DNA from 4 places in the Streptomyces sp. NBC_00654 genome. Region 3 is predicted to be linked to each of the others. Evidence: riboswitches for the same ligand, from Rfam matches in the RefSeq annotation. Region 3 holds a riboswitch; each other region holds the start of a gene.
What was found. A riboswitch is a leader RNA that binds a small molecule or an ion and turns the genes downstream of it on or off. The one in region 3 is predicted to bind cobalamin.
Positions count from the first base shown of each region.

Region 1: linked by a shared signal. The riboswitch ahead of metE (5-methyltetrahydropteroyltriglutamate--homocysteine S-methyltransferase) and the one ahead of OHA98_RS28230 (cobalamin biosynthesis protein) in region 3 are both predicted to bind cobalamin.
Region 2: linked by a shared signal. The riboswitch ahead of OHA98_RS07720 (ribonucleoside-diphosphate reductase subunit alpha) and the one ahead of OHA98_RS28230 (cobalamin biosynthesis protein) in region 3 are both predicted to bind cobalamin.
Region 4: linked by a shared signal. The riboswitch ahead of OHA98_RS33755 (ABC transporter substrate-binding protein) and the one ahead of OHA98_RS28230 (cobalamin biosynthesis protein) in region 3 are both predicted to bind cobalamin.

Region 1 is NZ_JAPEOB010000002.1:969,170-974,686, reverse strand. It holds gene OHA98_RS24560 (mandelate racemase/muconate lactonizing enzyme family protein) at 1-115, shown strand, start outside; gene OHA98_RS24555 (DUF6351 family protein) at 205-2,367, shown strand; cobalamin riboswitch at 2,558-2,704, shown strand; gene metE (5-methyltetrahydropteroyltriglutamate--homocysteine S-methyltransferase) at 2,886-5,210, shown strand; gene OHA98_RS24545 (helix-turn-helix transcriptional regulator) at 5,422-5,517, shown strand, end outside.
Region 2 is NZ_JAPEOB010000001.1:1,756,058-1,761,574, reverse strand. It holds gene mctP (monocarboxylate uptake permease MctP) at 1-821, shown strand, start outside; gene OHA98_RS07725 (hypothetical protein) at 928-1,593, shown strand; cobalamin riboswitch at 1,824-1,953, shown strand; gene OHA98_RS07720 (ribonucleoside-diphosphate reductase subunit alpha) at 2,099-4,504, shown strand; gene OHA98_RS07715 (ribonucleotide-diphosphate reductase subunit beta) at 4,504-5,517, shown strand, end outside.
Region 3 is NZ_JAPEOB010000002.1:1,791,564-1,797,080, forward strand. It holds gene OHA98_RS28220 (inorganic phosphate transporter) at 64-1,323, shown strand; gene OHA98_RS28225 (hypothetical protein) at 1,336-1,566, shown strand; cobalamin riboswitch at 1,715-1,844, shown strand; gene OHA98_RS28230 (cobalamin biosynthesis protein) at 1,970-2,914, shown strand; gene OHA98_RS28235 (cobyric acid synthase) at 2,911-4,602, shown strand; gene OHA98_RS28240 (putative cobaltochelatase) at 4,599-5,517, shown strand, end outside.
Region 4 is NZ_JAPEOB010000003.1:300,921-306,437, forward strand. It holds gene OHA98_RS33745 (ABC transporter ATP-binding protein) at 1-760, opposite strand, end outside; gene OHA98_RS33750 (iron ABC transporter permease) at 789-1,829, opposite strand; gene OHA98_RS33755 (ABC transporter substrate-binding protein) at 1,826-2,869, opposite strand; cobalamin riboswitch at 2,907-3,072, opposite strand; gene OHA98_RS33760 (M67 family metallopeptidase) at 3,106-3,528, opposite strand; gene OHA98_RS33765 (amino acid permease) at 3,636-5,066, opposite strand; gene OHA98_RS33770 (DUF2017 domain-containing protein) at 5,451-5,517, opposite strand, start outside.

The sequences.
Region 1 (5,517 bases), 820 kb from region 3:
CGAACTGCCCGGCATCGGCGTCGACATCGACCGGGAGGCGGCGCGCCGGTACCAGGCACACGCGGCCGAGCGCCCGCACCTGCGTACGTCGGACGGGGCGTTCACCAACTGGTAGCCCCGGGCCGGGCCGGGCAGGGCCGGCCGCAGCCCGCGTATGCACAGCACACACGATTTCCCACCCCAGGAAGTGAGGCGAGTTCCGTCATGTCGTTCACAGGAGCCGCGAGACCGGTCCGGATGGGCCTGGCCGGCGTGGCGTTCATGGGCGTGCTGGTCGGCGCGTCCGCGACGCCGGCCGGCAGCCAGGAACGCGAGAGCGAGAAGCTACAGGTGACGGCCGTGTCGTCGCGGCCCGGAGTGGTGTCGGGGGACGACGCCCTGATACGTGTCGTGGCGCCCGCGTCCATAGCGGCCGACAGCATCCGGATCGCGGTGGACGGCCGGGACGTGACATCGAGCTTCCGGCCGTCCGGCGAGAACGCGCTGATGGGCGTGGTGAAGGAGCTGTCCAAGGGCGAGAACAGGCTCACGGCCACGGCTCAGGGCGCGGACAGCGGAGAGGTGACCCTGAAGAACCACCCCATCACGGGGCCGGTGTTCTCCGGGCCGCACGAGAAGCCGTTCATCTGTGACACGGCCGAGTTCAAGACGGTCACCGGCGGCACCCTCGGGCAGCCCACCGACGAGAACTGCTCGGCCGAGACCCGCGTCGACTACATGTACCGCACCACGGCCGGCACGTTCGTCGCCCTGCCCGACGTGAACGACCGTCCCGCCGACCTGGCGACCGCCACGACGAGCGCGGGCAAGAAGGTGCCGTACATCGTCCGCGTCGAGACCGGCACCATCAACCGCGGCATCTACGAGACGGCCGTACTGCACGACCCGCTGTCCCCCGCCCCCGACCCGCTGGAGCGCGGGCCGGGCTGGAACGGGCGCCTCGTGTACGGATTCGGCGGGGGCTGCAACGGCGGCTGGTACGTCCAGGGCCGCAAGACCGTCGGCATCATGAACGACACGTATCTGAGCAAGGGCTACGGCGTCGCCTCGTCCTCGCTGAACGTCTTCGGCAACAACTGCAACGACCTGCTGGCCGCCGAGACCATGAGCATGGTCAAGGAACGCTTCGTGGAGACGTACGGCGAACCGGCCTTCACCATGGGGAACGGCTGCTCCGGCGGCTCGTACCAGACCCACCAGATCGCCGACAACTACCCGGGCCTGCTGGACGGCATCCTCTCCGGCTGCAGCTTCCCCGACGTCGGCTTCGGGACGATCCAGACGCTCAGCGACGCCCAGCTCCTGAACCACTACTTCACCAATGTCGCGCCCGACGCGTTCACCAAGGAGCAGCAGAAGGCGGTCTCCGGGTTCGGCACGTGGGAGAGCATCGGCAGCCTGGCACGGGCCGCCGGCCGTATCGACCCCACGGTGTACTGCCCTGCCCAGCTGCCCAAGGAGCAGCGCTACAACCCCGCCACCAACCCGGACGGTGCCCGCTGCGACGTGTACAGCCACGCCGTGAACGTCTACGGCGAGGTACCGGAGACCGGGAAGGCGCGCAGGCCGCTCGACAACACCGGTATCCAGTACGGACTTCAGGCCCTGAACAACGGGACCATCGACATGGACCGGTTCATCGACCTGAACCGGCGCATCGGCGGCCTCGACGACGACGCCAAGCCCGCCGCGGAGCGCACCGTCGCCGATCTCAAGGCGGTTCGGCTCGCCTACCGCACCGGTCGCATGCTGAACGGCGGTGCCGGTCTCGCCGACATCCCGATCATCGACTACCGCGACTACACGGACGACGCCGCGACCGGCGACATGCACATGCGCTTCCATTCCTTCTCCACCCGGGCGCGCCTGGACAAGGCCAACGGCACCCACGCCAACCAGGTCATGCTCACCCGCTCCAGCGGGCACGGGTTCACCCTCGCCGGGATGGTGGCCGACATGGACCAGTGGCTCACCGCCATCAAGGGGGACCCCGGCAACGACGCCCCCATCGAGAAGATCGTCCGCAATCGGCCGCAGGGACTCACCGACGCCTGCTGGACCCGTGGCATCGGGGCGAAGAAGATCTCGGAACCCCAGGTGGAGGGCATCGGCAACACCGAGTGCAACACCCTCTACCCGGTGTGGACCTCGCCGCGGATGGTCGCCGGAGCCGATGTGGCCAATGACATCGTCAAGTGCCGCAAGCGTCCCGTGGTCAGCACCGACTACCAGGTGCCGGTGACCGAAGCCCAGCTCAAGGAGCTGACGGGGATCTTCCCGTACGGTGTCTGCGACTGGTCCGTTCCCGGGGCGGGTCAGCAGGCCCCCATGGGTACCTGGCTCTCCTTCGACGCGGTGACCGGATAGCGACAGGCGAGCCCCGAAGGCTGTTCCGACAGGCCCCGGTGTCCGTTCGCTCCACCGCGCCCGTCATTTCGCCCGCACACCCCCGCCCGTGACGCGTCCCGGTATCCGGGCGGGGGTGTGCGGGCGCCGCCCGTCGCTTAGGGTGGCGGACGCAGCTGGTTCGCCCCCGTCCGCCAGGCGGGACGCGTCGTAAGAGGGAACCCGGTGGGAATCCGGGACTGCCCCGCAGCGGTGAGTGGGAACGAACGCCGTCATACGCACTGGATCCGGCCGGATCCGGGAAGCGACGGCCAGTAGGAATCTGCCCCGGCGGATGTGCCCGCGAGTCCGAAGACCTGCCCGTTGCCCGTACGCGACCGATCGCGTGCGGAGATCCCGGTGACCTCGTGGGCGGGTCGGCGTACATATCGGGCGGCACGTGCGGGAGAACTCCGCGACGTGGTCCGCCCGGTCGGTCGTCCCTTCGCGTCCGCGTCCCGTCCCCGGGATCCAGGACACATCTCGCGAAGGAGAGTTCTGTGACAGCGAAGCCCGCAGCCGCGGCAGCACGGGCCACCGTGTACGGCTACCCCCGCCAGGGACAGAACCGTGAACTGAAGAAGGCCGTCGAGGGCTACTGGAAGGGCCGCGTGAGCGCGGACGCCCTCCGGGAGACCGCGGTGGATCTCCGCCGGTCGAACTGGCAGCAGCTGGCCGACGCAGGCATCCATGAAGTGCCGTCCGGCGATTTCTCGTACTACGACCATGTGCTGGACACCAGCGTCATGGTCGGAGCGGTCCCCGAACGGCACCGCGCGGTCGCCGAGGAAGACGCGCTGGACGGCTATTTCGCGATGGCCCGCGGCACCCAGGACATCGCACCGCTGGAAATGACCAAGTGGTTCGACACCAACTACCACTACCTGGTCCCCGAGCTGGGCCCGGACACGGTGTTCACGGCGCACTCCGCCAAGCAGGTCGCCGAGCTGAAGGAAGCCCTCGCGCTCGGCCACACCGCCCGCCCGGTCCTTGTCGGCCCCGTCACCTACCTGCTGCTCGCCAAACCCGCGCCGGGCGTGTCCGGGGACTTCGAGCCCCTGACCCTGCTGGACCGGCTGCTGCCGGTGTACGCCGAGGTGCTCGCGGATCTGCGGGCGGCCGGCGCCGAGTGGGTCCAGGTCGACGAACCCGCTCTCGTCCAGGACCGCACCCCTGCCGAACTGAACGCCGCCACCCGCGCCTACCGCGAACTCGGTGCCGCCACCGACCGGCCGAAGCTGCTGGTCGCCTCGTACTTCGGGCGGCTCGGTGAGGCCCTGGGCGTGCTGGCCAAGGCGCCGGTGGAAGGGCTGGCCCTCGACTTCACCGAATCGGGCGGCGCCAACCTCGAAGACCTCGCGGCGGCCGGCGGACTGCCCGGCAAGCGCCTGGTCGCGGGCGTCGTCGACGGACGCAACATCTGGATCAACGACTACGAGAAGTCCCTCGCGACCCTCGGCACCCTCCTCGGCCTCGCCGGCCGGGTGGACGTCTCCGCCTCCTGCTCACTCCTGCACGTACCGCTGGACGCCACCGCCGAGCGCGACATCGACCCGCAGATCGCCCGCTGGCTCGCCTTCGCCCGGCAGAAGACGCGGGAGGTCGCCGTCCTGACGCGTGGGCTCGCCCAGGGCACCGACACCATCGCCACCGCACTCGCGGCGAACCGCGCCGACCTCGCCTCCCGCGCCGGATCGGCACTGACCAGCGACCCCGCGGTGCGGGCCCGCACCGCCGCCGTCACCGCCGCGGACGGACGGCGCTCGCAGCCCTACGCGGAACGGACAGCCGCCCAGCGCGCGCACCTCGGGCTCCCGCCGCTGCCGACGACGACCATCGGTTCGTTCCCCCAGACCGATGAGCTGCGCACCGCTCGCGCCGACCTGCGGGCCGGACGGATCGACACCGCCGGGTACGAGGAACGGATCAGGGACGAGATCCGGGAAGTCCTCTCCTTCCAGGAGAAGGCGGGGCTCGACGTCCTGGTGCACGGCGAGCCCGAACGCAACGACATGGTGCAGTACTTCGCCGAGCGGCTCACCGGCTACCTCGCCACCCAGCACGGCTGGGTCCAGTCGTACGGCACCCGCTACGTCCGGCCGCCGGTGCTCGCGGGCGACATCTCCAGGCCGGAGCCGATGACGGTCCGCTGGACGGCGTACGCCCAGTCGCTGACCGCCCGTCCCGTCAAGGGCATGCTCACCGGCCCGGTCACCATGCTCGCCTGGTCCTTCGTCCGCGACGACCAGCCGCTCGGCGAGACCGCCCGGCAGGTCGCCCTCGCCCTGCGCGACGAGGTCGGCGACCTGGAAGCCGCGGGCACCTCGGTGATCCAGGTCGACGAGCCCGCCCTGCGCGAGACACTGCCGCTGCGCGCCGCCGACCGCGGCGCCTATCTGGCCTGGGCCACCGAGGCGTTCCGCCTCACCACGAGCGGCGTACGTCCGGACACCCAGATCCACACCCACATGTGCTACGCCGAGTTCGGAGACATCGTCGAGGCCATCGACGACCTCGACGCCGATGTCATCAGCCTGGAAGCGGCCCGCTCCCACATGCAGGTCGCCCGCGAACTGGCCGCGCACGGCTACCCCCGTGAAGCCGGACCAGGCGTCTACGACATCCACTCCCCGCGCGTCCCGAGCAGGGAGGAGGCCGCGGCCCTCCTCCGTACAGGACTTGAGGCCATCCCGGCCGGCCGGCTGTGGGTCAACCCCGACTGCGGCCTGAAGACCCGCGGCTGGCCCGAGACCCGCGCCTCCCTGGAGAACCTCGTCGCCGCCGCCCGCGTGGTCCGCGCGGAGCTGGCCACCGGGAACGGCTGATCCCGCGGGGCCGGGGCGGACACCCCTCGTGTCCGCCCCGGCCCTGCCGCGCTCGCGCTCATCAACTCCCACCCGTGCGGCGCCCGAACGGCGGTACGCTGCCGGGGTGCGGCGGCGTGTCCGGACAACTCCCCGCCTCCGCATGATCACTGAACCGATGGATATGGCCGCGGTCGGCATCAGCACACCTTCACCTCACGATGGAGCGACCATGCTGCGGGTGTACTTCACGTCCGAGGATCTGGCGCGGGTCCGCGTGGCCCCGGGCCCGGACTTCCTCTGGGAGATCAGCAACAGCGTGCAGACC
Region 2 (5,517 bases), on a different contig from region 3:
ACCCGCACTCGATCACGGCGACGCTCTCCAGCCGCAGCCGCGAGGTGATCCGGCGCAACACCACGATCCTGCCGCTGTACTCCCTGATGCTGGGCATGCTGGCGCTGCTCGGCTTCATGGCGATCGCCGCCGGAGTGAAGGTGGACAACGGGCAGCTGGCCATCCCCCAGCTGTTCGAGAACATGTTCCCCGACTGGTTCGCCGGAGTGGCGTTCGCCGCCATCGGCATCGGTGCCCTGGTGCCCGCCGCGATCATGTCCATCGCCGCGGCGAACCTTTTCACCCGCAACATCTACAAGGACTTCCTGAAACCCGACGCGACCCCCGCCCAGGAGACCAAGGTCTCCAAGGTGGTCTCGCTCCTGGTCAAGGTCGGGGCCCTGGTCTTCGTCCTCACCATGGACAAGACGGTCGCGATCAACTTCCAGCTGCTCGGCGGCATCTGGATCCTCCAGACGATGCCGGCCCTGGTCGGCGGGCTGTTCACCCGCTGGTTCCACCGCTGGGCGCTGCTCGCGGGCTGGGCGGCCGGCATGGCGTACGGAACGCTCGCCGCGTACGGCGTGGCGAGCCCCACCCAGAAGCACTTCGGCGGCTCCTCGAAGGAGATTCCGGGAATCGGCGAGATCGGCTACATCGGGCTGACGGCCTTCGTGCTGAACGTGGTGGTCGTGATCGTCCTGACCCTCGTCCTGAACGCGCTGAAGGCCCCGGCGGGCATCGACGAGACCTCGCCGGCCGACTACACGGCCGATGTGGGCGACCCCGGCGTCGAGGCGGAGCTGCCGCCGGCCGCGGCGGTCGCGCCGGGCATTCGCTGACCGGCCGGAACGGCGGTGCGCGGGCCGTCGTGTCTCCCCGGGAGGCGCGGCGGCCCGCGCCGTTCTCCGGCTGTGCACGGCGGTCACCGTACGCGAGGATGCGGGCATGAACCCTCGCTCCCCGCTCCCCGGGCTGTGGCCCGTGCTGCTGGTGCTGACACTCGCGGCCTGCGGCACGGAGCCGGCCCCCGGACCCGATGCGGACAGCCCCGGGGGCGCGGCCCCCTCCGCCCCGGGGCCCGGCCGGGCCGCGCTGGAGGCCAGGGCCGCGGCCATCCAGACCACCACCGGCCACGTCTATGTGACCGAGGTCCCCGGGTACACCCTGGCCCGGCAGTCCGTCGGCGTCCTCGGCGACGACGGCTTCGGGAGCTTCTACGTGGCGGCCGGCGGCAAGCGCATCCAGCTCTCCGTGGAGCGCGGCACACTCACGGCGTCGAACTGCGCGACGGGCCCGCGGCCCGGCGGGGGCCCGGGCACACCGGCGGCCTGCGAGCGGGACGGCGCGAACTGGTACCGCTCGACGCCGGACAGCCATGAGTACGCCCGCGCGGAGGGCGAGGTCGTCGTCCGGGTCGGCGGAGCCCGCGGCGAGGTCGACCGCGACACCCTGCGCACGGCCGCCGAGGCCGCGCACCGCGCGGATGACCGTGAACTCGACGAGATCCTGCCCCCGGCGGGCCGGGCACCCGGCGCGGGTCCCGTCGAACGCGGCGACCTGCCACCGGTCGGCGACGGGGCCCCGAACAACGACGTGGGAGCGAGCGGCTGAGGGATTCCGCGGCCGGGGAGATCACGCCGTACGAGGCCGGAGCAGCCGGGGAGGGGGCCCGGAGAGGGAGCCGGGAACGGGCCCGGAAGCGGGCCTGAAGCGGGCCTGAAGCGGGCCGGGAACGGGGCCTGGAGCCGCTCCCCGGCCTGCCGCCGCTCGCCCACCGGCTGACACTCCGACAGGGCCCACCACGGCCCGCGACACAACATGTGGGGGCTGCCTCATCGGGCGGCCCCCACATGTATGCTCGTGCTCGCTGTCGCCGCAGGGGAATCCGGTGCGAATCCGGAACTGTCCCGCAACGGTGTATTCAGTGTGCTTTTGCACACCCGAAGTCCGACGACCTGTCGACAGCGCGTCCGGCTCGACCGAACCGGACGCCAAGACGTCCGGGCCTCGCGGATGGGCCGGTGGACGCCGTACGCAGTGCTGCCCCGCCCCGGGCACCGTGCTGCCCGGCTGCCCCCGTTCCCCGCCGGCCCCCAGCCGAGCGAGGGAAATCCCCGTGACCATCGCGCCAGCCGATCCGGTTTCAGCCGCCGCCGCAGCCGAACCGACGGAGCCCACGACCGACGCACCGGGAACCGCACTGCTGCGGACCCTGACGGACCTCACCGTCGATCTGCCCGACACCGATCCCGGACGGGTCGCCGCCGCCGCGCTGCGCGGCCGCAACGCCCGGTCGGACGAGGCGGAGCTGCGTTCGCTGGCCACCGAGGCGGCCGCGGGGCTGATCTCCGAGGACCCCGCCTACTCCCGGCTCGCCGCCCGGCTGCTGACCCGGTCCATCGCCGACGAGGCGGCGGGCCAGGGCGCGGTGTCGTTCTCCGCCTCGGTCGCCGTGGGGCACCGCGAGGGCCTGATCGCCGACCGTACGGCCGCCTTCGTGGCGCTGCACGCCGCCGCGCTCGACGCGCTGGTCGAGCGGTCGCTGGCCGACGGCGCGGACGACCGCTTCGGTTACTTCGGGCTGCGGACGCTGCACAGCCGCTATCTGCTGCGCCACCCGCACACCCGCCAGGTCATCGAGACGCCGCAGCACTTCATGCTGCGGGTCGCGGCCGGTCTGGCCGAGGACGAGAGCGTGCACGCGCTGGACGAGGTCGCCGCGCTGTACGGGCTGATGAGCCGGCTGGACTACCTGCCCTCCTCCCCCACCCTCTTCAACTCCGGCACCCGGCACCCGCAGATGTCCTCCTGCTATCTGCTGGACTCGCCCAAGGACGAGCTGGACTCGATCTACGACCGCTACCACCAGGTGGCGCGGCTCTCCAAGCACGCGGGCGGCATCGGCCTCTCGTACTCCCGTATCCGCGCCCGCGGTTCGCTGATCCGGGGCACCAACGGGCACTCCAACGGCATCGTGCCGTTCCTGAAGACGCTCGACGCCTCGGTCGCCGCGGTCAACCAGGGTGGCCGCCGCAAGGGCGCCGCCGCCGTCTACCTGGAGACCTGGCACGCGGACATCGAGGAGTTCCTGGAGCTGCGCGACAACACGGGTGAGGACCAGCGGCGTACGCACAACCTCAACCTGGCGCACTGGATCCCGGACGAGTTCATGCGCCGGGTGGACGCGGACGGGCAGTGGTCGCTGTTCTCGCCCGCCGACGTGCCCGAGCTGGTCGACCTGTGGGGCGACGAGTTCGACGCCGCGTACCGCGCGGCGGAGGCCAGGGGGCTGGCCCGCAAGTCGATGCCCGCGCGGGACCTGTACGGCCGGATGATGCGTACGCTCGCGCAGACCGGTCAGGGCTGGATGACGTTCAAGGACGCCTCCAACCGGACCGCCAACCAGACCGCCGAGCCGGGCCGCGTCGTCCACTCGTCGAACCTGTGCACCGAGATCCTCGAAGTGACCGACGACGGCGAGACGGCCGTCTGCAATCTGGGCTCGGTCAACCTGGGGTCGTTCGTGGCGGACGGGTCCATCGACTGGGAGCGGCTGGACGCCACCGTGCGGACCGCCGTGACCTTCCTGGACCGGGTCGTCGACATCAACTTCTACCCGACCGAGCAGGCCGGACGCTCCAACGCGCGCTGGCGGCCGGTGGGCCTGGGCGCGATGGGCCTCCAGGACGTCTTCTTCCAGCTCCGGCTGCCCTTCGACTCCCCCGAGGCGCGGGCCCTGTCCACGAAGATCTCCGAGCGCATCATGCTCGCGGCGTACGAGGCGTCCTGCGACCTCGCCGAGCGCTCCGGCCCGCTCCCGGCCTGGGCCGAGACCCGCACCGCACGCGGGGTGCTGCACCCCGACCACTACGACACCGCGCTGAACTGGCCGGAGCGCTGGGAGGCCCTGCGCGCCCGTGTCGCGAAGACCGGGATGCGTAACTCGCTGCTCCTGGCCATCGCGCCGACCGCCACGATCGCCTCGATCGCCGGGGTGTACGAGTGCATCGAGCCGCAGGTCTCCAACCTGTTCAAGCGCGAGACGCTCAGCGGTGAGTTCCTCCAGGTCAACGCCTATCTGGTGGACGAGCTGAAGCAGCTCGGCGTGTGGGACGCCCGGACCCGCGAGGCGCTGCGCGAGGCGAGCGGCTCCGTGCAGGGCTTCGCCTGGATCCCCGAGGAGGTGCGGGCGCTGTACCGCACCGCGTGGGAGATCCCGCAGCGCGGACTGATCGACATGGCGGCGGCGCGTACGCCGTTCCTCGACCAGAGCCAGTCGCTGAACCTGTTCCTGGAGACGCCGACGATCGGCAAGCTCTCCTCGATGTACGCGTACGCCTGGAAGCAGGGGCTGAAGACGACGTACTACCTGCGGTCGCGCCCGGCGACCCGGATCGCCCGCGCCGCGTCCGGCCAGGCGTCCGCCGCCGCCCCCATCCCCGTACAGCAGGCCCAGGCTCCCGACGCGGACGCCATCGCCTGCTCCCTGGAAAACCCCGAGTCCTGCGAGGCCTGCCAGTAATGAGCTCCAACGAGAACAAGAACCTGCTCGACCCGGGCTTCGAACTGACCCTGCGCCCGATGCGCTACCCGGACTTCTACGAGCGCTACCGGGACGCGATCAAGAACACCTGGACGGTCGAGGAGGTCGACCTCCACTCCGACGTCGCCGACCTCGCCAAGCTCTCCCCCGGCGAACAGCACATGATCGGCAGGCTGGTGGCGTTCTTCGCGACCGGTGACTCCATCGTCTCCAACAACCTCGTGCTGACGCTGTACAAGCACATCAACTCTCCCGAGGCGCGGCTGTATCTGTCGCGGCAGCTCTTCGAGGAGGCCGTGCACGTCCAGTTCTATCTGACGCTGCTCGACACGTATCTGCCCGATCCGGACGACCGGGCGGCGGCGTTCGACGCGGTCGAGGAGATCCCCTCCATCCGCGAGAAGGCGCAGTTCTGCTTCAGGTGGATGGATTCGGTCGAGAAGATCGACCGGCTGGAGACGAAGGCGGACCGCCGCCGCTTCCTGCTGAACCTGATCTGCTTCGCGGCGTGCATCGAGGGGCTGTTCTTCTACGGCGCCTTCGCGTACGTGTACTGGTTCCGCTCGCGCGGCCTGCTGCACGGCCTCGCCACGGGCACCAACTGGGTGTTCCGTGACGAGACCATGCACATGAACTTCGCGTTCGAGGTCGTGGACACCGTCCGCAAGGAGGAGCCGGACCTCTTCGACGACGAGCTCCAGCAGCAGGTCACCGACATGCTGAAGGAGGCCGTCGAGGCGGAGCTGCAGTTCGGCCGCGACCTGTGCGGCGAGGGCCTGCCCGGCATGAACACCGAGTCGATGCGGCAGTACCTGGAGTGCGTGGCCGACCAGCGGCTCACCCGCCTCGGCTTCCCGGCGCTGTACGGCTCGGAGAACCCGTTCTCGTTCATGGAGCTGCAGGGTGTCCAGGAGCTGACGAACTTCTTCGAGCGCCGCCCGTCCGCCTACCAGGTGGCGGTGGAGGGGTCGGTCGGCTTCGACGACGACTTC
Region 3 (5,517 bases):
CTTCCGTTCACCCAGGTTGCCTACGGTCCACGAGCCACTGACGTCGAACGATTGCCTGGGTAAATGGAACACATCACGCTGCTGCTCGCGATCGTGATCGTGACAGCTCTCGTGTTCGATTTCACGAACGGTTTCCACGACACCGCCAACGCGATGGCCACCACCATCTCGACCGGCGCCCTGAAGCCCAAGACAGCGGTGGCGATGTCCGCCGTTCTCAACCTGATCGGCGCGTTCCTGTCGGTGGAGGTCGCCAAGACGATCTCCGGCGGGATCGTCAACGAGGACGGCCTCAGAACCGAGGTCATCTTCGCGGCGCTCGTCGGCGCCATCCTGTGGAATCTGCTGACCTGGCTGGTCGGCCTGCCCTCCAGTTCCTCGCACGCCCTGTTCGGCGGCCTCATCGGCGCCGCGGTCATGTCGGCGGGCTGGTCCTCGATCAATGGCGGCACCGTCGTCACCAAGGTGCTGCTGCCCGCCATCGCCGCGCCGGTCGTCGCCGGTCTCGCCGCGCTGCTGGCCACGAAGCTGACGTACCGCATCGGGCGCAAGGTCACCGATGAGGGACAGCTGAAGTCGACCGCCAAGGGCTACCGGGCCGGGCAGATCGCCTCGGCCGGTCTCGTCTCGCTCGCCCACGGCACCAACGACGCGCAGAAGACGATGGGCATCATCACCCTGGCCCTGGTCACCGGCGGCGTCCTCGCCCCCGGCTCCAACCCGCCGGTCTGGGTCATCGTCTCCGCCGGTGTCGCCATCGCCCTGGGCACGTACCTCGGCGGCTGGCGCATCATCCGCACCATGGGCAGCGGCCTGACCGACCTCAAGCCGCCGCAGGGCTTCGCCGCCCAGACCAGTGCGGCCACCGTCATCCTGGCCTCCTCCCACCTCGGCTTCTCGCTCTCCACCACCCAGTCCTGCTCCGGCGCCGTGATGGGCGCGGGCCTCGGCCGTCAGGGGGGCGTGGTCCGCTGGTCCACGGCCACCCGGATGTTCGTCGCCTGGGGACTGACCCTGCCGGCCGCGGGCCTGGTCGGCGCGGGCGCGGAGTTCCTGACCAAGCAGGGCGGCTGGGGCGTCGGCGTCGTCGCCGTCCTGCTCGTCGCGGGCTCCGGCGCCATCTGGCTGCTGTCGCGCCGCAAGCCGGTCGACCACACCAACGTCACCGGCGGCGGCCCGGAGGACGAGCCCGCGGGCGTCGTCACCACGGCCATCGCCGCCGTCACCCCGCCGCCCGTCGGCACCACGGGTCCCGACCTCACGTCCACCATCCCGGCTCCGGCCGGTACGCCCGCCGATCCGGCGCGGCCCGCCACGGTGTAAGGACAGATCCGTATGAACATCGACTGGGCAGCTCTCGCCTCCGTCTTCGGCGTCAGCCTCGTGGTCACCGTGGCGCTGGTCGGCCTCTTCACCCTCGGCATCGTCGGCCTCTCCAAGCAGGCGTCGACGGCGCGGAACGGCGCCTCCGGCGGCTCGTTCACCCCGGCCCGCGCCGGCGCGTACCTCTGCTTCGCGCTGTGCGCGGCGGCGGTCACGTACGGGATCTATCTGATCGTCGCCTGACCGGAACACCGCACCTCCACCGGGCCGGACACACACTGTGTGTCCGGCCCGGTGTGCGTCTGCGCACACTGCGGCTCCGCAGGTCAACGGCAAGTTGACGGGCGTTCTCACAGCGTGGTGGACTGCCGGAGCCGTTTACGGCGACAGCAGAGGAAGCCGGTGCGAATCCGGCGCGGTCCCGCCACTGTCACCGGGGAGCAGTCCCCCATCGGAAGTCACGGTCCGCCCACGCGGACTGGAAGGCCGGGGGAACTGCGGATCCGGAAGCCAGGAGACTCTCGTCGCCGGTCACGTCGAACCAGGGCGCGGACCCTGAGTGAGGACATACGCCATGCCTGGCTGCCGTGCGCCGGAACCTGTGTCACCCCTTGCGGGAATCTCCCGTACCCCGGCCGGCTGAGCCATGCGTGCCGACCGCATCTTCGCGTACGGCGCCACGGCCGGCCTGATCGCCGACTCCCTGCTCGGTGACCCCCGCCGGGGACATCCCGTGGCCGGGTTCGGCCGGGCCGCGGCAAGGGCCGAACGCCTGCTCTGGCGCGACCACCGCGGGTGGGGCGCCCTGCACACCCTCGTCTGCGCCGGCGGCGCCGTGGGGGCCGCCGCGCTGGCCGCCCGCGCCGTACGGGACCGCCCCGCCCTGGCCGTCGCGCTGACCGCCGCCACCACCTGGTCCGTGATCGGCGGTACGTCGCTGGGCCGTGAGGCGCGCGCCGTCTCCGGTGCGCTCGCCGCCGGGGACCTCGACGTGGCCCGGGAACGGCTGCCCCATCTGTGCGGCCGCGACCCCCACTCGCTGGACGGGCAGCAGATCGCCCGCGCCGTGGTCGAGTCCGTCGCCGAGAACACCTCGGACGCCGTCGTCGGCGCCCTCGTCTGGGGCGCTCTGGGCGGGGTCCCCGGGCTCGTCGGCTTCCGGGCCGTCAACACGCTGGACGCCATGGTCGGCCACAGGTCGCCCCGCTACCGGCGTTACGGCTGGGCCTCGGCCCGCCTGGACGACCTGGCGGGCGGGCCGGGAGCCCGGCTGACGGCCGCGCTGGCCGTGGTGGCCGGAGGACGGCCCCGTGCGGCCGTACGGGCCTGGCGGGCCGACGCGGGCAGCCATCCGAGCCCCAACGCGGGGCCGGTGGAGGCCGCGTTCGCGGGGGCGCTCGGCGTACGGCTCGGCGGGACCCTGGCGTACGCCGGGCGGGTCGAGCACCGGCCCGTGCTCAACGGGGCGGCCGGCCGGGCCGTGGAGAGCGCCGACATCGAACGGGCGGTACGGCTGTCGCGCCGGGTGGGCGCGCTGGCCCTGGGCGTATGCGTGGCGGGCCGGCTGCTCGCGGGACGGAGAGCGAAATGAGCGGCGGACTCCTGGTCGCCGGGACCACCTCGGACGCGGGCAAGAGCGTCGTCACGGCAGGGATCTGCCGGTGGCTCGTGCGCCGGGGCGTGAAGGTCGCGCCGTTCAAGGCGCAGAACATGTCGCTCAACTCGTTCGTCACCCGCGAGGGCGCGGAGATCGGGCGCGCCCAGGCGATGCAGGCCCAGGCCGCCCGGGTCGAGCCGTCCGCGCTGATGAACCCGGTGCTGCTCAAGCCCGGCGGCGACCGCTCCAGCCAGGTCGTCCTGATGGGGAAGCCGGTCGGTGAGATGAGCGCCCGCGGCTACCACGGGGGACGGCAGGAAGCCCTCCTCGGGACGGTCGTGGACTGCCTGGAGCAGCTTCGGGGCACGTATGACGCCGTGATCTGCGAGGGGGCGGGCAGTCCTGCCGAGATCAATCTGCGGCGCACCGACATCGTGAACATGGGCATAGCCCGCGCCGCGCGGTTCCCCGTGCTGGTCGTCGGCGACATCGACCGCGGCGGCGTCTTCGCCTCGTTCTTCGGTACGACGGCGCTGCTGAGCGCCGAGGACCAGTCACTGGTCGCCGGCTATCTCGTCAACAAGTTCCGCGGCGATGTCTCGCTGCTGGAGCCGGGCCTGGACATGCTGTACGGGCTGACGGGGCGGCGGACCTACGGGGTGCTGCCGTTCGCGCACGGGCTGGGCATCGACGAGGAGGACGGCCTGCGCGTCTCGATGCGCGGAGCCGTACGGGAGTCGGTCGTCGCGCCGCCGCACGGCGAGGACGTGCTGCGGGTGGCGGTGTGTGCCGTACCGCTGATGTCGAACTTCACCGATGTGGACGCGCTGGCCGCCGAGCCGGGCGTGGTGGTGCGGTTCGTGGACCGGGCGGAGGAGCTGGCCGACGCGGACCTGGTGATCGTGCCCGGCACGCGCGGCACCGTGCGGGCACTGGCGTGGCTGCGCGAGCGGGGTCTCGCCGACGCGCTGGTGCGGCGGGCGGCCGAGGGACGGCCGGTGCTCGGCATCTGCGGCGGGTTCCAGGTGCTCGGGGAGCGGATCGAGGACGCGGTGGAGTCGCGGGCCGGGGTGGTCGACGGGCTGGGACTGCTGCCGGTACGCATCCGGTTCGAGCGGGCCAAGACGCTCGCCCGGCCGGCCGGTACGGCGCTCGGCGAGCCGGTGGAGGGATACGAGATCCACCACGGGGTCGCCGATGTGCGCGGCGGTGAGCCGTTCCTGGACGGCTGCCGGGTGGGTGCCGTGTGGGGGACGCACTGGCACGGGTCGCTGGAGAGCGACGCGTTCCGGCGGCGGTTCCTCGCGGAGGTCGCACGGGCGGCGGGCCGGCGGTTCGTCGCCGCGCCGGACACGAGTTTCGGGGTGCTGCGGGAGGAGCAGCTGGACCGGCTCGGGGATCTGGTGGAGGAACACGCGGACACGGACGCGCTGTGGCGGCTGATCGAGGGCGGCGCGCCCGCGGGACTGCCGTTCATCGCCCCGGGGGCACCGGGGGTGGCGGCACCGCGGGCGGGGGCGCCCGGAGTGGGCGGGGGCGCGTCCGCGGGCGCACGGGACGCGGGAGCGCCGGACGGGCCCGGTACGGCCCGGAACGCGGTGCGCGGGCCCGACGGGCCCGGAGCGCCGGACGGGCCCGGAGCGGCCCTTGAAGTGTCGGATGTCAACAAGGAGGCCCTGTGAGTACGCCGTATCCCTTCACCGCGATCGTCGGGCAGGACGATCTTCGGCTCGGACTGCTGCTGAACGCCGTCAGTCCGGCTGTCGGCGGGGTGCTCGTACGGGGCGAGAAGGGAACCGCCAAGTCCACCGCCGTGCGGGCGCTCGCCGCGCTCATGCCGGAGGTCTCCGTGGTGCCCGGGTGCCGCTTCTCGTGCGACCCGGGGGCGCCCGATCCGGCGTGTCCCGACGGGCCCCACGGGGACGGGACGGGCGTGTCGCGGGCCGCGCGGACCGTGGAGCTGCCGGTCGGCGCGTCCGAGGACCGGCTCGTCGGCGCGCTGGACATCGAACGGGCGCTCTCGGAGGGCGTGAAGGCGTTCGAGCCGGGGCTGCTGGCGGACGCGCATCGCGGGATCCTGTACGTGGACGAGGTCAACCTGCTCCACGACCATCTGGTGGACCTGCTGCTGGACGCGGCGGCGATGGGGGCCTCGTACGTCGAGCGCGAGGGCGTCTCCGTACGGCACGCCGCGCGTTTCCTGCTGGTCGGCACGATGAACCCCGAAGAGGGCGAGCTGCGGCCCCAGTTGCTGGACCGGTTCGGGCTCACGGTCGAGGTGGCCGCGTCCCGTGACACCGATCAGCGGGTCGAGGTCGTGCGGCGCAGGCTCGCCCACGACGACGACCCGGTCGCGTTCGCCGCCCGGTGGGCCGAGGAGGAGGCCGCCCTCCGGGACCGGATCACCGCCGCGCGCGCCCTGCTCCCCCGGGTCGTCCTGGGCGACGGCGTGTTGCGGCAGATCGCGGCGACCTGCGCGGCCTTCGAGGTCGACGGCATGCGCGCCGACATCGTGATGGCGCGTACGGCGACCGCCCTGGCCGCCTGGGCGGGGCGCGAGGAGGTGCTCGCCGAGGACGTGCGGCAGGCCGCGCTCC
Region 4 (5,517 bases), on a different contig from region 3:
GGAGGTAGACGACGGTCGGGGCGCCCGTCGTGGGGTGGGTGGTGACCTCGGCCGTCACTCCGTAGACGTCGGCCAGCAGGTCCGGGGTGAGGACCTCGGCGGGGGTGCCCGAGGCGACGACCCGGCCGGCCCGCAGGACGTAGAGGCGGTCGCAGTAGTACGCGGCGAGGTTCAGGTCGTGCAGGGCCAGGAGGTTCGTCGTGCCGAGTTCGCGGACCAGCGAGAGGATCTCCAGCTGGTAGCGGATGTCCAGGTGGTTGGTGGGTTCGTCCAGGACGATGAGGGACGGTTCCTGGACGAGGGTCCGGGCGACCAGCGCGCGCTGGCGTTCGCCGCCGGAGAGGGAGGCGAACGTACGGGGCGCGAGCGCTCCGATGCCGACCCGGTCGAGGGCCGCGGCCGCCAGCTCGGTGTCGGCGGCGGTGTCCGCCTCCCAGAAGCGTTTGTGCGGGGCCCGGCCCATGGCGACGACCTGCGCGACGGTCAGTTCGAAACCGGCCTGGCCGTCCTGCGGGACGGTGGCGATCCGGCGTGCGCGGGCCTTGACGGGGAGGCGGGCGAGGTCGTCGCCGTCGAGCAGGACCCGGCCGTGGGTGGGGCGCAGGGTTCCGTACACGCAGCGCAGCAGGGTGGTCTTGCCGCTGCCGTTGGGGCCGACGAGGCCGACCGTCTCACCGTCGGCGGCGGTCAGGTCGACGGAGTCCACGAGGTGCCGGCCGCCGGTCCCGTACGAGAGGCCTTCGGTACGCAGACTGGTCATGCGGGAACTCCTTCGGGGCGAAGGCCGGTCATGCCGGGGCTCCTTCGGGGCGGCGGCGGAGCATCCAGAGGAAGAACGGGCCGCCGGTCAGGGCGGTGAGCACGCCGACCGGGATGTCCTGGGGAGCGGCGACCGTCCGCGCGGCCAGATCGGCCAGGACCAGGAAGACCGCGCCGCCCAGCGCGGCGACCGGGAGCAGGGCGCGATGGCCGGCGCCGACGGCCATCCGGGCCATGTGCGGCACCATCAGGCCGACGAATCCGATGGCTCCGCTGTAGGCGACGAGGGCACCGGTGAGCAGGGAGGCGAGGACGAAGACCCCGGCCCGGAAGCGTGCGGTGTCGAGCCCGAGGACGGTGGCGCCCTCCTCGCCGACGAGCAGCAGGTCGAGCGGGCGGGCGAGGGTGAGGAGCAGCGCCGTGCCCGCGACGAGGACGGCCGAGGGGAGCGCGAGCATGTCCCAGCGGGCGGCGCCGAGACCGCCGAGGGTCCAGTAGAGGACTTCCTGGAGGTGGTCGGCGCGGGCCGACGTGACCAGGATGAGGCTGGTGAGGGCGGAGAGGACGTAGGAGACGGCGACTCCGGCCAGGACGAGCCGGTTGGTGGTGAGGCCGGATCCGCCGCGGGCCAGGGTGTACACGAGCAGGAGTGAGGCGAGCGCGCCCGCGAAGGCGGCGGCCGGAATGGTGACGGTGGTGGCGAGGCCCGCGCCGACGCCGAGGACGATCACGAGGACCGCTCCGGTGGAGGCCCCGGAGGAGACGCCGAGGAGGAACGGGTCGGCGAGCGGATTGCGTACGAGCGCCTGGAGGACGGTGCCGATCACGGCGAGTCCGGCGCCGACGACGATGCCGAGCAGGACCCGGGGCAGCCGGACGTCGAGGACGATCGTGCGGAACGGGCTCGGTCCGGCCCGCCCGGTCAGGATGTCCAGGACCTGGCCGGGCGGGATGCGGACGGAGCCGAGGGCGAGCGCGGCGAGGACGGCGGCCCCGAGGACGACGGCGAGGGCGCCGAGGACCAGGGTGTAGCGCAGCCGTCGTGGCGCGGCGGGGGTGCGGCAGCTCACGGCGCGGTGGCCGCGTCCGTCGCTTCCTCCGTGGGTGAGTCCCCCGGTATCTCCGGGTGCAGCTGGGCGGCGAGCTTGCCGACCGCCGCGGGGGCGCGCACGCCGAGCACCGCGTCGGAGAGCGGGAGGACGGCGAAGCGCTTGTTCCTGATCGCGGGGACGTCGGCGAGTGCCGGGTCCTCCAGGAGGCGCTTCTTCTTCTGGGCGACGGTGGTGGAGCCGTAGTCGTAGATGACGATGACGTCGGGCTTGCGGGCGACGACGTTCTCCCACGAGGCGTCGCCGAAGGGCTTGTCGAGATCGGCGAAGACGTTGCGGCCGCCGGCCCGGGTGATCAGCTCGTTGCCGATGCCCTTGCCGCCCGCGGTGAACGCGGTCTTGTCGCCGCTGTCGTAGACGAAGACGGAGACCGGGCGGGCGGACTTGAGCCGCTCGGCCGTGGCGGCGTTGGTGGCCTTCGCCTCCTCGATCCACGCGTCGGCGCGCGGGGCGACGCCGAAGGTGCGGCCGACCTCGCGGACCTCCTGGTAGAGGGCGTCCATCGCGGTCGGGTTCTTGGCGCAGTACTCGGTGTTGAGCCGGGTGTCGATGCCGGACTTCTTCAGCGCCTCGCGGCTGCGGCCGTCGCCCGCGGTGAACGCGGTGGAGTAGCCGCCGTAGACGAAGTCGGGGTCGGCGGCGAGGAGCTTCTCGTACGAGGGGTACTCCTCGGCCAGGACCGGGATGGACTCGTACTGGTCCTCGTACTCCGGCAGGACCTGGTCGTCGAGGTAGGCGGTGCCGACCATGGACGTGGCCAGCCCCAGTTCCAGCATCACTTCGGTGACGTGCTGGTTCATGGTGACGGCGCGCTTCGGCGGCGCCTTGTACGTCGTGGTGACACCGCAGTTCGTGACGGTGTACGGGAAGCCCTCGGCGGACGGTCCGCCGGCCTTGGCCGAGCCCGCGGAGCCGTTGTCGGCGTCCGCGGCGGAGCAGGCGGTGAGGGCGAGCGGGAGCAGCACGGCGGCGGCTATGAGCGCGGGGGTGCGCCGGGACATGGCGGGGCCTCTCCGGGGGATTTCCGCGTCCCCTGGTCGGTGCGAGAAGGCGGCAGGCCAGTTCCTGACTGCCGAGCCCCGGTCCTGGTGGACGGGGTTCGGTCACAGTGGCGGGACCGTGCCGGACTTGCACCGGCTTCCTGGTTCCTGCCGCCTCGTTGGGTCTGGGTGCAGTGTGCCAGACCTGGTCGCGACGCAGGTGAGGCGACCCTCAGTGGGCGTCCCCCGGGCGTCCTTCAGCAGGCGTCGACGATCTTGACGTCCTCCTCGGTGATCTCGCCGTCCACGATGCGGTACGAGCGGAACTGGAAGGGGCCCGCGTCGTCGGTGTCCGCGGTGGAGACGAGGACGTAGTGGGCGCCGGGTTCGTTGGCGTACGTGACGTCGGTGCGGGAGGGGTAGGCCTCGGTCGCCGTGTGCGAGTGGTAGATGATCACGGGCTCCTCGTCGCGGTCGTCCATGTCGCGGTAGAGCTTGAGGAGGTCGGCCGAGTCGAACTCGTAGAACGTGGGCGAGCGGGCGGCGTTGAGCATGGGGATGAAGCGTTCGGCCCGTCCCGTTCCGGCCGGTCCCGCGACGACTCCGCACGCCTCGTCGGGGTGGTCCTCGCGGGAGTGGGCGACGATCCGGTCGTGGAGGTCCTGGGTGATGGTCAGCATGGCGCCCAGGATAGGACCGGCCCGTACGGGCGGCGGGCCCGCCCGTACCGAGGAGTGGTACGGACGGGCCCGCATGCCGGACGCTCCGGCGTGGGTGGCCGTGGGTGTCAGCGCTTGATGAACGCCGTGTTCCCGGGGTTGCGGGCCTTGAGCACCAGATACGAGACACCGAGGATCAGGGCCCAGACCGGTGCGCAGTACAGCGAGACCCGGGCGTCCTTGTCGATGGCCATCATCACGATGACCATGCCGATGAAGCCGAGCGCGAAGACGCTGGTGTACGGGGCTCCGGGGGCCCTGAAGGCGGACTGCGGGAGCACCCCCCGGTCGGCCAGCGCGCGGAAGCGGAGCTGGCTGAGCAGGATCATGACCCAGGCCCACATGCCGGAGATGGTCGCGAAGGAGACGACGTAGTTGAACGCCTCGCCCGGCCACTGGTAGTTGATCCAGACGCCGACGAGCATCAGCGCGGCCGAGAACGTGGTGCCGGCGAACGGCAGGCCGTTCCTCGTCAGCCTGGTGAAGGCCCTCGGGCCCTGCCCGTTGAGCGCCAGGTCGCGCAGCATGCGGCCGGTGGAGTACATCCCGGAGTTGCAGGAGGAGAGCGCCGCGGTCAGGACGACGAAGTTGACGATCGCGGCCCCCACGCTGAGACCCATCTCCTCGAAGGTCTTCACGAACGGCGAGACACCCGGCTTGAACGTGCTCCACGGCACCACCGAGAGGATCATGATCAGCGCGCCGACGTAGAAGACGGCGATGCGCCACGGCACGGTGTTGATGGCCTTGGGCAGGACGGTCGTGGGGTCCTTGGACTCGCCCGCGGTGACGCCGACGAGTTCGACGGCGAGGAAGGCGAACATCACGATCTGGAGGGTCATCAGCGTGCCGGTGATGCCCGAGGGGAAGAATCCGCCGTCGTTCCAGAGATTGGCGACGGTCGCGGTGTCGGCGGCGTCGGAGAAGCCGATCGTGAGGACTCCGGCGCAGACGAGGATCATGCCGATGATCGCGGTGACCTTGACCATCGAGAACCAGAACTCCAGCTCACCGAAGAGCTTCACGGAGATGAGGTTGGCGCCGTACAGAATGACCGTGAAGACGAGTGCCGACAGCCACTGCGGAATGTTCCACCAGTACGTCATATAGGTGGCGGCGGCGGTGACTTCGGTGATTCCGGTGACGACCCAGAAGAGCCAGTACGTCCAGCCGGTCACGAATCCGAAGAACGGGCCGAGGAATTCCCGCGCGTACTCCGCGAAGGAGCCGGAGACCGGGCGGTACATGAGAAGTTCGCCCAGCGCCCGCATGATGAAGAAGATGACCAGGCCCGCGATCGCGTAGGCCAGGATGAGGCTGGGACCGGCCCGGTCGATGGCTTTGCCCGCACCGAGGAAAAGCCCGGTGCCGATGGCTCCACCAATGGCGATCATCTGGATCTGGCGGGCACCCAGGCCGCGCCGGTATCCTTCGCCGCTGTTTCCTGCACCCTCGGCCTCATCGCCGGCGTGCCCCTTGTCGACCTGTGCCGATGTCATGGTGGTGCGCCTTTCTCCACGCCGATCCGCGCCTTCACAGGCGACGGATCAGTTCCTGATCCCCCCGGATATGGATGGAGTGCCGTCGGCGTTCGGCCGACTTGTAGCGCCCCCGGGAACAGGGATGGCGTCCCCGGGCGGTCGTGAAGATTTATCACGGGCCCCCGGGCGACCCACGGGACATTGTGTGGCGCACACCACAGGAAAAAGCGGACAAGAGTTTCCAGCCGCTGCAAAGACGGCTGTTCGGGTGACGCGATCGTTATTCCGATTTGAGCGTCCACTGAGCGAACGCACCGCAGGACGCGCCCAAGGAGGCACCCGAGGACGCGCCGAAGGGCTGCCCCGCGGAACAGCTTCGCGGGACAGCCCTTCGCCTCCGGATTACGGCATCAGCGTCTCGATGAGCGTCTCCTGGAGCGCCCCCAGCCAGAGATAGGCCATCACCATC